One region of the Paraurantiacibacter namhicola genome, then DNA from elsewhere that is predicted to be linked to it. Evidence: predicted binding sites of a transcription regulator. Region 1 holds the regulator's gene; each other region holds the start of a gene.
The links. Region 1 encodes LexA, which represses DNA repair genes until DNA is damaged. Its sites were predicted from a motif close to GTTCCNCNCTTGTTCT; they were not measured.
Positions count from the first base shown of each region.

Region 2: A6F65_RS02485 (MmcB family DNA repair protein) is a predicted target of LexA. The motif match lies at 1,899-1,914, and genes of this name have one in related genera.
Region 3: A6F65_RS13165 (ImuA family protein) is a predicted target of LexA. The motif match lies at 2,633-2,648, and genes of this name have one in related genera.

Region 1 is NZ_CP016545.1:1,780,984-1,785,893, reverse strand. It holds gene A6F65_RS08760 (ComEC/Rec2 family competence protein) at 1-1,658, shown strand, start outside; gene lexA (transcriptional repressor LexA) at 1,721-2,407, opposite strand; gene A6F65_RS08750 (molybdopterin molybdotransferase MoeA) at 2,496-3,692, opposite strand; gene moaC (cyclic pyranopterin monophosphate synthase MoaC) at 3,689-4,159, opposite strand; gene A6F65_RS08740 (tRNA-binding protein) at 4,319-4,690, opposite strand; gene trpC (indole-3-glycerol phosphate synthase TrpC) at 4,694-4,910, opposite strand, start outside.
Region 2 is NZ_CP016545.1:497,833-502,742, reverse strand. It holds gene rtcR (RNA repair transcriptional activator RtcR) at 1-1,115, shown strand, start outside; tRNA gene A6F65_RS02495 (tRNA-Arg) at 1,191-1,267, opposite strand; gene A6F65_RS02490 (hypothetical protein) at 1,449-1,853, shown strand; gene A6F65_RS02485 (MmcB family DNA repair protein) at 1,995-2,462, shown strand; gene A6F65_RS02480 (sterol desaturase family protein) at 2,559-3,278, shown strand; gene A6F65_RS02475 (DUF2141 domain-containing protein) at 3,245-3,715, shown strand; gene A6F65_RS13235 (PAS domain-containing protein) at 3,846-4,910, shown strand, end outside.
Region 3 is NZ_CP016545.1:740,162-745,071, forward strand. It holds gene A6F65_RS03565 (ABC transporter ATP-binding protein) at 1-113, shown strand, start outside; gene A6F65_RS03570 (efflux RND transporter periplasmic adaptor subunit) at 113-1,144, shown strand; gene A6F65_RS03575 (efflux transporter outer membrane subunit) at 1,141-2,544, shown strand; gene A6F65_RS13165 (ImuA family protein) at 2,654-3,400, shown strand; gene A6F65_RS03580 (Y-family DNA polymerase) at 3,420-4,898, shown strand; gene A6F65_RS03585 (error-prone DNA polymerase) at 4,906-4,910, shown strand, end outside.

The DNA of each region.
Region 1 (4,910 bases):
TGGAGAACGACCGGGCAGACCTGACGGAAGGCGCAGTGGTCCGCCTTCGCGCTCGCCTGATGCCGCCAGCAGCGCCCATGCTGCCAGGAGGATACGATTTTGCGCGCACCGCCTGGTTCCAGGGGTATGCCGCCACCGGCAGCGCTTTGGGCGAGGTCGAGGTGCTGGAGGGCGCCGAGAGGGGCTCGCTTATCGGCAGCCTGCAAAGGCGCCTGTCGGGGCATGTCCGGGACAATCTGGGCGGATCGGCGGGATCCATCGCGGCGGCCTTTGCCAGCGGGGACCGCGGCGCCATTTCGTCGGTAGACGAGGAGGCGATGCGGGACGCGGGGCTGACGCACCTGCTTTCGATCAGCGGACTGCATGTCAGCGCGGTGATTGCGGCGGCTTACATGCTGGCAATCCGGTTGCTGGCGCTCTGGCCTTGGTTGGTCCTGCGTGTCAGGCTGCCGGTGCTGGCCGCCGGGATCGCGGCCCTGGCGGGGATTGGATATACCCTGCTGACCGGCGCGCAGGTGCCCACGGTGCGAAGCTGCGTGGGCGCGGTGCTGGTGCTTATCGCCCTTGCACTGGGGCGAGAGCCGCTGAGCCTGCGCATGGTAGCCGTGGCGGCGGCCTTCGTGCTGCTGCTGTGGCCGGAGACGCTGGTCGGGCCCAGCTTCCAGATGAGCTTTTCCGCCGTGATAGCCATCGTCGCCTTGCACAACAGCGCGCCCGTCCGTGCCTTCCTGAGGCCGCGCGAAGAGGGTTGGCTGCGGAGGACGGGGCGGGGCGCTTTCATGCTTCTGGTGACTGGGATGGTGATCGAGATAGCCTTGATGCCGATCGTCCTGTTCCACTTCCACCGGGCAGGCGTTTACGGGGCGCTGGCCAATGTCGTTGCCATCCCGCTGGTGACATTCCTGTCCATGCCGCTGATCGCGCTGGCGCTGTTCCTGGACCTGTTCGGGCTGGGCGCACCGGCGTGGTGGCTTGCAGGGCAGACGCTCGACCTGCTGCTGGGCATAGCGCACACGGTTTCGGCGCAGCCGGGCGCGGTCAAGCTGATGCCGCATATGGGCAATGCCGCCTTCGCGCTGTTCGTGGCGGGAGGATTGTGGCTGGCGCTCTGGCGAGGGAGGGCGAGACTGCTGGGCTTTGTGCCCGCGGCAGTCGCCACCGCGATGATGATTGCGACGCCCGTTCCGGACCTGCTGGTTTCAGGCGACGGGCGGCATGTCGGTATCACCGGGGAGGACGAGCGGCTGCTGGTGCTCCGGGACAGCCGGTCAAGCTATGCGCGCGGCAATCTGATGGAGCTTGCGGGCGTGCAGGGCGAAGCCGTGCCGCTGGCAGACTGGCCCGGTGCGCGGTGCAGCCCGGACTTCTGCGTGATCGGCGTAGAGCGAGACGGTCGCACCTGGCAGGTCCTGATCAGCCGGAGTCGTGAACTGATTGCCGAGCGAGACCTTGCCGCGGCCTGCGAACGATCGGACATCGTCATTTCCGAGCGCTGGCTGCCGCGCACATGCGAGCCGCGTGTATTGAAGGCGGATATGCGTATGCTGTCCGAAAGTGGCGGCCTCGCCATCGTGCTGGACGGCGAGGATGCGCGGGTCACCACGGTTGCGCAAAGCCAGGGCGAACATGGCTGGTGGGGCGACCGGGGGCGGCGCTAGGCACAGCGGAGCAAGTCCGGTCCTGCGCCGCCCACAGCCTCAAACTGCGGCGAAATGCCGGATCAGTGGTAGCGGCGGAGCAGCCCTGCGAGCTTGCCCTGAACCTGCACTTCGTTCTGGCTGTAGATCTGCGGCTCATAGCTTGCGTTCGCGGGGTCCAGCACCACCTGCCCGCTGTCGCGGCGCAGGTATTTGAGCGTGGCTTCCTCGCCGCGCACCAGCGCGACCACGATTTCGCCATCGCGCGCGGTGTCGGTCTTGCGGACTAGGGCGAAGTCGCCATCGAAGATGCCGGCCTCGATCATCGAATCGCCTGAAACTTCGAGCGCGTAATGTTCACCTGCGCCCAGCAGGGCGGCGGGGACGGGCAGGCTCTGGTGATCTTCGAAGGCCTCGATCGGCGCACCGGCAGCAATGCGGCCATGCAGAGGGATCTCGACCACGTCGTTGGCGGGAGCCGGAGCCGCCGCCGGAGCCTTGAACTCGACGACATTGTCGTTGCTGGTCGGCGTCTTGCGACCGCCGGCATTCACATCTTCCGGCTCGCGCAGCACTTCGAGTGCACGGGCGCGGTTCGGCAGGCGGCGAATGAAGCCGCGTTCTTCAAGGGCGGAAATCAGGCGGTGGACGCCGGACTTGGATTTCAGGTCCAGCGCTTCCTTCATTTCCTCGAAAGACGGGGAGATTCCGGATTCTTCCAGGCGGCGCTGGATGAACTGGAGCAATTCGTGTTGCTTGGCTGTGAGCATGCCAAGGCCTCCTTGCAGCGGACACGTCAACCCGAGTGGGTCGATTGGTGAACGGACAGGGAACGATTAAGCAACATTCATCAGTGCGTCAAGCGATTCCGCCATTTTCGAGGCAACAGACCTGCACGATGTCGCCAGCCCGTGATGCAGGGCATCCTGCGGGCCGGATGATGAGCGCCTGCGCCGTTGCGAGGGCGCGAAGGGCGCTGCTGTCACGCTCGGCGATAGGTGCGGCTCCAGCCTCGTCCAGCACGGCGCGGTGGAACTCCATCCTCGGCCCGCCTTCCGGCATCGGCGCGGCAAGCGGCATCGCCATTGTCTGCATTCGGGGATCGCTGGCTCCTCCCAGCGCACGCAGGAGCGGCATCACGAACAGGACGGCCGTGACATAGGCGGACACCGGATTACCCGGCAGGCCGACGACAGTCGTCTTGCCCTTGCGCGCCAGCATCAGCGGCTTTCCCGGACGGATCGCTACGCGCCAGAAGTTGACCTCCGCGCCCAAACGCTCCAGCGCCGGTTTCACCAGGTCGTGATCACCCACCGAGGCACCGCCGCTGGTCACGACGACATCGGCATCGCCGGCACGGTCGAGCGCGCCCAGCAGCGCCTCCATGCTGTCCTTGACGGGACCGAGCCGGCTGACCTCGCTCGCATGGCCGCGCACCATTGCTTCCACCATCGCGCCGTTCGAGGCGGGGAGCTGATGCTCGCCAGCGGCTTCCGGGTCGCTGACCAGTTCCTCCCCGCTGTCGATCACGGCGACGGACGGGCGTTTGCCAACCGCCAGCGTGCCATGCCCGGCCGACATGGCGAGCGCGAGCTGGGCCGCGCCAATGCGGGTGCCTGCTTCCAGCACGGTCTCGCCCGAGGCGAAGTCGAAGCCCTCGCGGCGGATGTGGCGCGGCGTTGGCTCGCCTTCCCCGTTCAGCGACAGGGCATCGCCATCGCGGGCTGCGTTCTCCTGCAACAGCACGGCACCAGCCCCTGAAGGCATCAGCGCGCCGGTGGAGATGCGCACCGCCTCGCCATCCACCAGCGAGCCGCCGAAGGGATGGCCGCAGCGACTTTCCCCCACCACGCGCCATGGCCCGGCCAGGCCGCCTGCGCCCATGGCATAGCCGTCCATGGCGGAGAGGTCCGCGGCAGGCTGAGTACGCCGCGCCAGCAGCGGAGCGGCGAGGTAGCGGCCCAGCGCCGCCTCCACCGCAACCTGCTCGCTGCCCAGAGGCGTGACGCCGTCCAGCAGCCTTGCGAGCGCCTCTTCCAGCGACAGCATGCTCATGTCGCGTGCCAGTCCCCGCTCTTGCCGCCGGTCTTCTCCAGCAGGCGGACCTGTTCGATGACCATGCCTTTCTCCAGGGCCTTGGCCATGTCGTAGATAGTCAGCAGGGCCACGCTGGCGGCGACGAGCGCCTCCATCTCCACGCCTGTCTTGCCTGTCAGCGCCGCGCGGGCGGTGACGCGGATCGCGCTTTCGTCGAAGGCGAAGTCCACGCTGACCGTCTCTAGCGCGAGCGGGTGGCAGAGCGGGATCAGCTCGCCCGTGCGCTTGGCGGCCATGATGCCCGCGATGCGCGCGGCGGCCAGCACGTCACCCTTCGGGCCGCTGCCATCGCGCACGGCCTGCAATGTGGCAGTCGACATGGCGATGCGCCCCTCGGCGGTGGCGGAGCGGGCGTTTGCCGTCTTGCCCCCGACATCGACCATGCGGGCCGCGCCCGATTCGTCGAGATGCGTCAGTCTGTTCATCGAAGGGCCTCTGAAGCTGAAAGGTGTTACAGGTGTTACAGTGTCCTGCGTGCAAAATCCGCGAGGATGTTTAGCGCCTGGAAATGGCAGGGGCAGGCATTGGGCGAGGGTTTCATCATCTGGCCGATATGCACGCTGCGCAGCCGGTAGGAAACCGCTTCAGAACAGCCGCGCGCCGTCCGGCACGTCCTTGTCCGGCGTAAACAGCACGACCTCGCCCGCCTCATCCGGGAAGCCGACGGTCAGCACTTCGGATCGCACCGGGCCAATCTGGCGCGGCGGGAAGTTGACCACAGCGGCGACCTTGCGGCCGCGCAGGTCTTCCAGCGCATAATTCGCCACTATCTGCGCGCTGCTCTTCTTCTGGCCGATGCCCGGTCCGAAATCGATCAGCAGCCTGTAGGCAGGCTTGCGGGCCTCGGGAAACTCCTCCGCCTCGACGATGGTGCCGATACGGATGTCGACCTTCAGGAAATCATCGAAGGCAATTTCGCTGGCTGCAGGCGCAGCGGGATCGTGGTGCAGGTGCAAGGCTTATCCTCCAGTCAGGAGCGTTCGGGTCGCGGCCTCGACATCGTCGGCGCGCATCAGGCTTTCGCCCACCAGGAAGGTTCGTACGCCAGCGCGGGCCAGCCGCTGGCAATCGGCGTGCGTGTTGATGCCGCTTTCCCCCACCAGCAGCGCGCCTTCCGGTGCGAGCGGGGCGAGGCGTTCCGTGGTGGCCAGGTCCGTAGTGAAGGTCTTCAAATTG
Region 2 (4,910 bases), 1.3 Mb from region 1:
ACCTTTCCCGCTACGATTCCATCGCTAGCCGCTTTGCCGAAGCGAGCGCGGAAAGCACCAGCTTTCTCAAGAGCGGGATCGAAACCCGCAACGCGGCCTTCAACCGCATGATCGAGGAGATCGAACAGGTCGCTGTGCGCAGCCGCGCGCCGATCCTGCTGATGGGCCCGACCGGTGCCGGCAAGAGCCAGCTCGCGCGCAAGGTCTATGAGCTCAAGAAACTGCGCCACCAGGTCGAAGGGCCATTCGTGGAGGTCAACTGTGCGACGCTGAAGGGCGACAGCGCAATGTCCGCGCTGTTCGGCCACAAGAAAGGTGCCTTCACCGGTGCAGTGCAGGACCGGCCCGGCCTGCTCAAGGGCGCCGACAAGGGCCTCCTGTTCCTAGACGAGATTGGCGAACTGGGGCTTGACGAGCAGGCGATGATCCTGCGCGCGATCGAGGAGGGGCGCTTCCTTCCGGTTGGCGCAGATAGCGAGGCGAAAAGCGAGTTCCAGCTGATCGCCGGGACCAACCGCAACCTGATTGACGAAGTCGCAGCCGGGAATTTCCGCGAAGACCTGTTCGCACGGCTCAACCTCTGGACCTTTGCATTGCCCGGGCTCGCCGAGCGGCGCGAGGATATCGAACCCAATTTGGACTACGAGCTTGAACGCTTTGCCGAACGTGAAGGCACACGCGTTACATTCAACAAGGAGGCCCGGGACCGCTTTCTCGCCTTTGCCGAGAGTTCGTCCGCCCGCTGGCAAGGCAATTTCCGCGACCTCGCCGCCAGCGTAACCCGTATGGCGACACTGTGCCCCACCGGCAGGATCGACCGCGAGGCCGTGGATTTCGAAACCGGCCGCCTTGCACGGCTCTGGTCAGGGGGCAGCGCAGGTGAAGACAGGCTTGTCGGGATAATCGGTGCTGACCGCCTCGGGTCCATCGATCCCTTCGATCGGGTCCAGCTGGATTTCGTCGTGCAGGTTTGCCGCCAGTCAATCAGCCTCTCGGAGGCAGGACGCACCCTGTTCGCCGCCTCACGCGAGCAGCGAAAGTCCACGAACGATTCCGACCGCCTGCGCAAATACCTCGCCAGGTTCGAACTGGATTGGGCCGCGATTACCCATTGAGGCCGGGCTGCATGGTTTGATAGCTGCCTTGGCTTGGCCGGAGCCGATGCGAGGTAATTTGCAGGCCTCCCCCCTTGGCGCACCCGACAGGATTCGAACCTGTGGCCTCTGCCTTCGGAGGGCAGCGCTCTATCCAGCTGAGCTACGGGTGCCTTGGCCAGGCGGCTGGGTGCGAGCGCGGTTAGCAAGCGGGGCGGGGCGCGCCAAGCGTTATTCGCCCCCGATGCCCGACCTAAGCCCGCCCCGATGCCCGGCCTAAGCCCGGCCCGGCAGGTGACTGGCATCCCGGCCCGCTTAGCAATTTGGCAAGGCAGCCGCTGTATGGACCTGCGCATGAACATGCAGCCTACCTCCATGACGCAGCCGGGCGGCCGCACCCGGCTGGCCAATGCCTCGGCCAGTGCGCTGAGCCGGCAATGGGCCGCGCTGCAGGATGCGGCCCGCGTCGTGTCCGCACTCGCCGGGCTGGAGGCCGAGCGGCCCTCGCCCGAAATCCGCAATTTCCCCGCGCTCGTGCGCGATTGCGGCGCGTGGCGCCAGGCGATCGCGGAGGACGGCATTGCCGACCTTGCCGCCATGATGCAGCCCGGCATCACGGCTCTGCTGGGCGTGAATGCACGCGGCGCCGACGCCCGGCCCGCGGCGCTGGCCCTGCTGCGCGAGTTCAATGCCGCCCGCGCCAGCCTGCTTTCGCTGCTGCCACCAGCCGGTGACCTGGGCCCGCGCCGGTCGGCCTGAGCGCAATGACGCGTGGACCGGCCCTGAATTTTCCTGTTGCATCGCGTTCCGGTTTCGTTCCATTTATGGGCCATGCCGGAATCGCAGACACTCCCCAAATCGCCGCCCCAATCCGCTGCCGAGTCCGAGACCGGGCAGGAGATGGACGGATACCGCTCCGCCGCCGTGGCGCGGGGGATCTGCCGCCTGTTTGCGCGCAACGACATCTGGTGCCTCACCGAAATGCCGCTGCGCAACGGGCGGCGGGCGGACCTGATGGGCATCGATCCCAAGGGCCGCATCGTGATCGTGGAGATCAAGACGGCGCGCGGCGATCTGATGGGCGATGCCAAGTGGCCGGACTATCTCGATTATTGCGACCGTTTCTACTGGGGCCTGCCACCGGAACTGGACCGCGCCTGCCTGGAGGATGCCGGGTTCAAGCCCGAGTGCTGCGGCATCATCGTGGCGGACGAATACGATGCGGAGATCGTGCGGCCCGCGCCCAGCCACCCGCTCGCCGCGGCGCGCCGCAAGAAGGAAGCGGAGCGGCTGGCCCGCGTCGCCATGCGCCGGATCGCCGTGCAGGCAGACCCGCAATGCGCGCCGTGGGGCAACGAGGCGGGCTGAGCCCTATCGCATCCGGGCAACAGCGGCGCGCGAATACGTCTGCGCCCCGCCCTGTCCGATTGCGCGCCATGCGCAGCGCCTGCTAGGAGGCGGGCGATGGAGGGACTGCTTGCCATAGCGATTGCTGCGGCCGCGATGACGGCCATCGTGGCCGTGCGCTACCTGCTCACCAGTGGCCTGTTCGCCTTTGCCACCTCGCGCGCGCGGCCTGGCCTCTACCAGGGCCTGAACCCGCAGATCCGCCGCGAGATCGGCTGGTCGCTCGCCTCCGCTGCCATCTACGGCATCCCCGCCGGCATCGTGGCCTGGGGCTGGCAGCAGCATGGCTGGACACAGATCTACACCCAGTGGGACGCGATGCCGCTGTGGTACCTGCCGCTGTCCGTTTTCCTTTACATGTTTGCGCACGATACGTGGTTTTACTGGAGCCACCGCTTCATGCACCGGCCCAAGTGGTTCAAGATCGCGCACGCCGTGCATCATGCCAGCCGCCCGCCCACCGCCTGGGCTGCCATGAGCTTCCACCCGTGGGAAGCGCTGACCGGTGCGATTGTCGTGCCGCTGCTGGTATTCGTAATTCCGATCCATGTCGCCATGCTGGGCAGTGTGCTGGCCATCATGACGATCATGGGCGTCACAAACCACATGGGGTGGGACATGTTTCCCCGGTGGCTCGTTCATTCCCGGTTGGGAAGCTGGCTGATAACGGCCAGCCACCACCAGCGTCATCATGATGAGTACCTATGCAACTTCGGACTGTATTTTCGTTTCTGGGACCGGTTGTGCGGCACGGATCGCGGACTGTCCCGGCGCTGACGGTCGCTGCGTGCGCGCTGGCGCTGGGCGGCGCTGCGCCCGCGCCGGTCAAGCCTGCAGGCACTGACGTCACCGTGTCAGTGGTGGACATCCGCGCCGCCAAGGGCAGCGTGCGTGCGTGCCTGACGCCGGACCCGAAGGCCTTCCCGAAATGCGACGGTGATGACCGGGCGCAGGAACTGGCGGTGAGCGCCGATGGCAAGTCGGCCAAGCTGGTGTTCCGCAACGTCCGGCCCGGAACCTACGCCATTTCGCTGCTGCATGACGAGAACGACAACGGCAAGATCGACACCGCGCTCGGCATGATGCCCAAGGAAGGCTACGGCTTCTCACGCGATGCCAAGGTGTCGATGGGCCCGCCCAAGTTCCACAAGGCCGCCTTCGAAGTGGGCGAGAAGCCTGTCAGCCAGACGATCCGGGTGCGCTACTTCCTGTAACCCTGCCGCGTCGCCGTGACGCCACGCAGCAAACCAGCGCCGAAAGATGCGCCAAGGTTTAACGGTTAATTTACCATGCATCGTCACAACCGACTGGAGAACTCCAGGAAACGGGGGCTGTGGCCTTTTTATGGACAATTTGCGGGGCAATTTCGAACTGGGCGGCCAGGACGGCACGGATTACGATCCGTCCGAGGATGAGCGCGTCGACGCCACGCCGCCTGCCGTCATCGGAACCGACGAACGCCGCATGCAGGTGCGCGCCTACAATCACTGGGCCGGCCTGCTGGAAGATCGCGCCTTTCCCTCGATCGAGGACCTCGATCCGGAATCGCTCGACGATTTCGGGCCGCATAGCGTCCTGCTGGATTTCTCCGGCGGGGTCGAGAATCCCGGCATCTCCTATCTCGGCAGGGAACTGGCGAGCGAATGCGACGTCGATCCCGACGACCTGACCGCGCTGGACGATGTTCCCAGCCGCAGCCTGCTGAGCCGCATCACCGACCATTACATGCAGATCCTGGCCAACCAGGCCCCGATCGGCTTCGAGGCCGAATTCGTGAACCAGCGCGGCGCCACGATCCTGTATCGCGGCATCCTGCTGCCCTATTCCAGCGACGATGACACCATCGACTTTATCTATGGCGTCATCAACTGGAAGGAACTCGCCGACGCAGCGACGTCGGAAGAACTGCTGCTGGAAATCGACCAGGCGCTGGAAGACAGCCCGCTGCGCAAGAAGGGCGAGGACCTTTCCACCGACTGGGCCGACGGACCTGCCGCGCCAGTCGCAAACCATGCCGCGAACGATGCCGATGGCGAGCACGACATTGCTGCCGTCGATGAAGGTTTCGACGAAAGCGTCAGCCTGCCCGCCGCCGATGTTCCCGCAGCCACTCCTGAAGCCGAGGATGACGGCCTGCCCGCACCCAGCTTCGGCGCGACGCTGGGCCGGCTGACCGGTTCCGGCGATGACGGCGACGAGGACGATCTCGAGGACGAGGAAGAGGGCGACAGCTATTCCGGCATGGGACGCTTCGCATCGCTGGTGCGTCCGGCTGGCGGCGCCGATGCGCCGAAGAAAGCCTCTGCCATCCCGTCTGCTTACGAGCCGGGTGAAGATGCCTGGATCGACAGCGAAGAGGGCACTGCCCCCAATGACTTGGGCGCAGATGTGAGCGCTGATGAAGGTGCC
Region 3 (4,910 bases), 1.0 Mb from region 1:
CCTGCATCATCGTTACCCACGACAACCGAATATTCGACCTGGCGGACCGTATCCTCGTCCTGGAGGATGGCCGCGTCGAACATGATGGCAAGACCATGCCGGAGGACCATTGATGGCACTGCTACCCGAAGGTTTCAGCTTTTCCCGCAAGGGCCTGCCGATCATCGCGATTGCCGGGCTGGTGGCGGCCGCCCTGTTCATCTGGGCCGGGATGCCGGATCGCAAGCTGGAAGAGCCCGACCGCGAACCCCCGCGCGCCACGGGTGCGCTGGCGAACGAGGCGCGCGTGGCAGGCGCTGGCGTGGTCGAACCCTCCAGCGAGACGATCGAGATCGGCACCGCCATTCCCGGCCTCGTGACGCAGGTCCTGGTGAAACCGGGCGATTACGTGACGCGCGGCCAGCCACTTTTCATCGTCGACACGCGCGCCATCGACAGCCGCGTGCGCGAGGCGCAATCGCAGGTGGGTGAGGCGCAGGCGGCCATCGCCGAGGCCGAGGCCGGCATCGCCGAAGCGCGCGCCGCCGAAGCGACTGCTGCCCGCCAGCTCGACCTCTACCGCAATATCGGTGACCCGGCCGCCGTCAGCCGGTCCGAAGTCATCCGCGCCGAAGGCGATGCGAGCGCCGCGCGCGAACGCCGCCAGCTGGCTCAGGCGCGCGCCTCTGCTGCCCGTGCGCGCTTGCAGAGCGCGCAGGCGCTGGTCTCTTCCGCTCGCACGGAACGCGAGCGGGCGACCGTACGCGCGCCCATTTCCGGCGAGATCCTCGCGGTGAATATCCGCCCCGGCGAATACCTCTCCACACAGGGCGGCGGCGGGAACGCGGAGGCGTTCATCGCGATGGGCGAAACACGTCCGCTGCATATCCGGATCGATATCGACGAGGAGCAGGCCCCGCGCGTCGCTCTGGGAGAGCCTGCGCTTGTCTCTCCGCGAGGAGCGGCCGGGCGGCAGGTGAAAGCGACATTCGTGCGCGCGGAGCCGCAGGTCGTGCCCAAGCGGTCGCTCACCAATTCGGCGTCGGAGCGCGTGGATGTGCGCGTGTTGCAGGTGATCTACGAGTTGCCGCAGACCGATGGCCTGTTCCGCGTGGGTCAGCAGGTCGATGCCTTCATCCCCGCACGTAAGGACAGCGCAGAGTGATCCGGCTCGCCCTTGCCGGCCTGCCCGCACTGGCGCTGGCCGCATGCGTCGCCGCGCCGCCGCCGGAGATCGCCACGCCTGCGCCCGTGTTGCCGGAGAGCTTTGCTTACGCGCCTGATGCGCCGACTGCCGGGGCGCTGGAAGCCTTGCTCCCCTATGGCGATCCGGCCTTTGCCGATATCGCGGCCATCGCCCTGGCGCAGGCGCCGACGCTGGAGGTTGCCCTGGGCCGGATCGAGGTTGCGCGTGCCGGGGCAGCCCGGTCGGGCGCGAACCGCCTGCCGCTCGTCTCTGCCGATGCTTCCGTCACGGCGACGCGCACCAGCCCCGAGCAGTTCGGCGGCGGCCTGCCGCCCGGCGTGACAATCGACACGGAGCGGGTGAGCTACGGCGCGAACCTGTCCGCCGTCTGGGATCCGGACCTGTTCGGCCGGGTGCGGGCGCAGGAGCGCGCGGCGCAGGCGCGGCTGGATGCTGCTACTTTCGAGGCTGTGGGCGTGCGCAACACGCTGCTGGCGGAGATTGCGACCGCCGTGATCGACTGGCGCACCCTGGAAGCGCGGCAGGTCGCCATCGAGAGCGATCTTGGCGCCGCGCAGGAGCTGGTGCGGCTGTCCCGCCTGCGGGAAGAGGCAGGCATTGCGCCCGGTTTCGACCGGGTGAGGGCCGAGGGCGCCGCCGATGCCAGCCGCAGCCGCCTTGCCGCGCTGGAGAGCGAAAAGGCGCGCATTACCGGGCGGCTGGTTACGCTGACGGGACTTCCCGCGCAGCGCATCCTGCCGCTTCTGGCGCAGCCTGCGGGCCTCCCCGCACAGCCCGCTGCGCCTGCTTCCATGCCCAGCCTGCTGCTGGCCAACCGGCCGGACGTGCTGGCGGCGGCTGCCAACCTTGCTGCGGTTGATGCGGACCTTGCCGCCACGGCGGCGCAGCGTTTCCCGCAATTCACCCTGTCGGCGGCGCTGGGCCTGCTGGCCTTCGACCTCGGCAGCCTGTTCGACGAGGATGCGGTGGTGGGATCGGTCGGCGGCAGCCTGCTCGCCCCGATCCTGGATTTCGGGCGCATCCAGGCGGAAATCGACGGCGCGGCGGCGGAGAAGCGCGTGGCCTTTGCGCGCTATCGCAACAGCGTGTTCACCGCGCTGGGCGAGGCGGAGACGGCTTACGGCGTGATTGCCGCCGCGGACCGCGAACTGGCGCTGGCGGAGCGCGAGCTGGCCAGCGCAAGGCGCGCGGCGGAGATCGCCGATACGCGCTACCGCGCCGGCCTGTCCGATTTCCTCACCGTGCTGGAAGCCCGCCGTGTGGCCGAGGCGAGCGCGGAGCGGGCGGTGGCGGCACGCGGACGCTCCGAACGCGCGCGGGTGCTGCTATGGCTGGCGCTGGGCGGCGGGCAGGGCTGAGGGCCGGGCTGAGCGCAGGGCCACAGCTCGCCTGTCTCTCGAAATCGCAGCGGCATGACCGGGGCCATGTTGACTCTGCCATGGTGGTAAAACTACTATGGAACATATAGTGAACAGCAATGCGATTCTCGACCCGCCCGATGCGGACCCCAATGGACCCGATGCGGCCGCTGCGCCGCTGGCAGGCCTCGCCCTGCCTCCCGGGCTGGCGGAGGCCTTTGCCGATTTCCGCGATCTGGGCGTGGCCGGTTTCGCCCTCGCGCAGGTGCCGCGCGGCGGGCGTATTCTCTGGGTGCAGGAACGCATGGCGCAGCTGGAAACGGGCCGTCCCTTCGGCCTTGGCTGCCAACGCTATGGCCACGACCCGGCGCAGCTGGCGCTGGTATGTTCGCGCAATACCGCGCAATTGCTCTGGACGATGGAGGAAGGCCTGAGATGTGCTTCGCTTTCCGCCATTATCGGGGAAGTGTGGGGCAATCCGCGCGCGCTGGATTTTACCGCGACCAAGCGGCTGGCCATGCGCGCCCGGCGGCAGGGTGTGCAGGTCTTCCTGCTGCGCTTCAACGCCTCGCCGGATCTGTCGGCGGCGCGGCAGCGCTGGACGGTGCGCTCCGCCCCCTCCGCGCCCAACCCCTACGATCCTTCCGCGCCGGGCGAACCGTGCTGGCAGGTGGAACTGTTCCGCGGGCGCGACATGCGGCCCGGCCTGTGGGATGCCAGCTATGACCGGGCGGCGCATCGTCTCGATCTGGTTCCCGCATTTCGCGATCCAGCGCTGGCACAGCAGGCGAGGATTCCGCAGCGAGGGGCAGGTCCTTCCTGGTTCGGCGCCCGCCGCGCCGCCAACGAAGGATGATACGCCCGAGCTGCCACTGGTGCTGGCGCGCGAAGGCACGCACGGCCCCGTCGTCCATGCGGTGAACCGCGCCGCCGCGCTGCAGGATATCGGCGTGGGCGCGCGCGTCACGGACATGCGATCGCTGCTGCCCAGCCTGCAGGTAGAGGATGCCGAGGAACAGGCCGACGTGGCCGACCTGGCGCGGCTTTGCGCCTGGGTGCGCCGCTGGTGCCCGTGGAGCCAGGTGGACGGGGCGGACGGGGCGGATGGCCTGCTGCTGGACAGCACCGGCTCCGATCACCTGCACGGCGGGGAGGCGGCGATGGCGCGCGACATGCGCCGGGCGCTGGGCGCTGCGGGCCTGACCGCGCGGGTCGCCATTGCCCCCACCATCGGCGCAGCATGGGCGCTGGCCCGCTATGGCGGCAAGCAGCCTGCCCCCTGCCCGGAGGATGCGATTGCGCGGCAGCTCGCCCCGCTGCCGGTCCACGCGCTGCGGCTGGACGGCCCCACCGTGCTGCTGCTGCGCCGCCTTGGCATCAAGACCGTGGGCGCGCTGGCCGATGTGCCGCGCGATGCGCTGGTGCGCCGTTTCCGCCGGGTGGAGAAGCTGGCGTCCAACCCCGTGCTGCGGCTGGACCAGGCAACGGGCCGCCAGCGCGAGCTGCTCGTCTCCCACGCCCTGCGCCCGCCGATGCGCGCGGCGCGGCGCATGGCGGAACCCTTAGGTGACCTCGCCGGACTGGAACAGGTGCTCGGCGACCTGTGCGGCGATCTGTGCGCCATGCTGGAAAAGGCCGGCAGCGGCGCGCGCGCCGTGGTTTTCACCGCATACCGCGTGGACGGGGAGACGCACGGCGTGGAGGCCCGCACCAGCCGCGCCACGCGCGATGCGGCGCATCTCGCCGCGCTGTTCGATGGCAAGCTGGACGCCATCGACCCCGGCTTCGGGATAGAGGCCGCCACGCTGGAGGCAGTGGACGGCGAAGGCCTGGGCGCGCGCCAGGCCGGGCTGGTGCAGGACGAGGCTGGCCAAGGCGGCGAGGACGGCGAGGACGACATGGCCTTTGCCCGCATGATCGACCGGCTGGTGGCGCGGCTGGGCGAATGGTCCGTCCTGCGCCCGGTGCGCAAGGGCAGCCACTGGCCAGAACGCGGCGAGGTGCTGGTGCCGGTGTCCGGTGCGCAGGAGACTGTACCCCATCCCGCCACCCCCAATTCCCCTCGCCCGCTGCGCCTGTTGCCCAATCCGGAGGAGACGCAGGTAATGCACGCCGTGCCCGATGGCCCGCCCGCGCGCTTTCGCTGGCGGCACCGGATGCACAACATCACGCGCAGTTCCGGTCCGGAACGCATCGCGCCCGAATGGTGGCGCGAGCGGGCGGGCGCGCGGCTGCGCGATTACTACCATGTCGAGGATACGGAGGGCCGCCGCTACTGGTTGTACCGCGAAGGCGTGGCGGGTGACGGGCGCGGCGATGTGACGCGCTGGTTCGTCCACGGGCTGGACGCCTGAGCCCGCCATGCC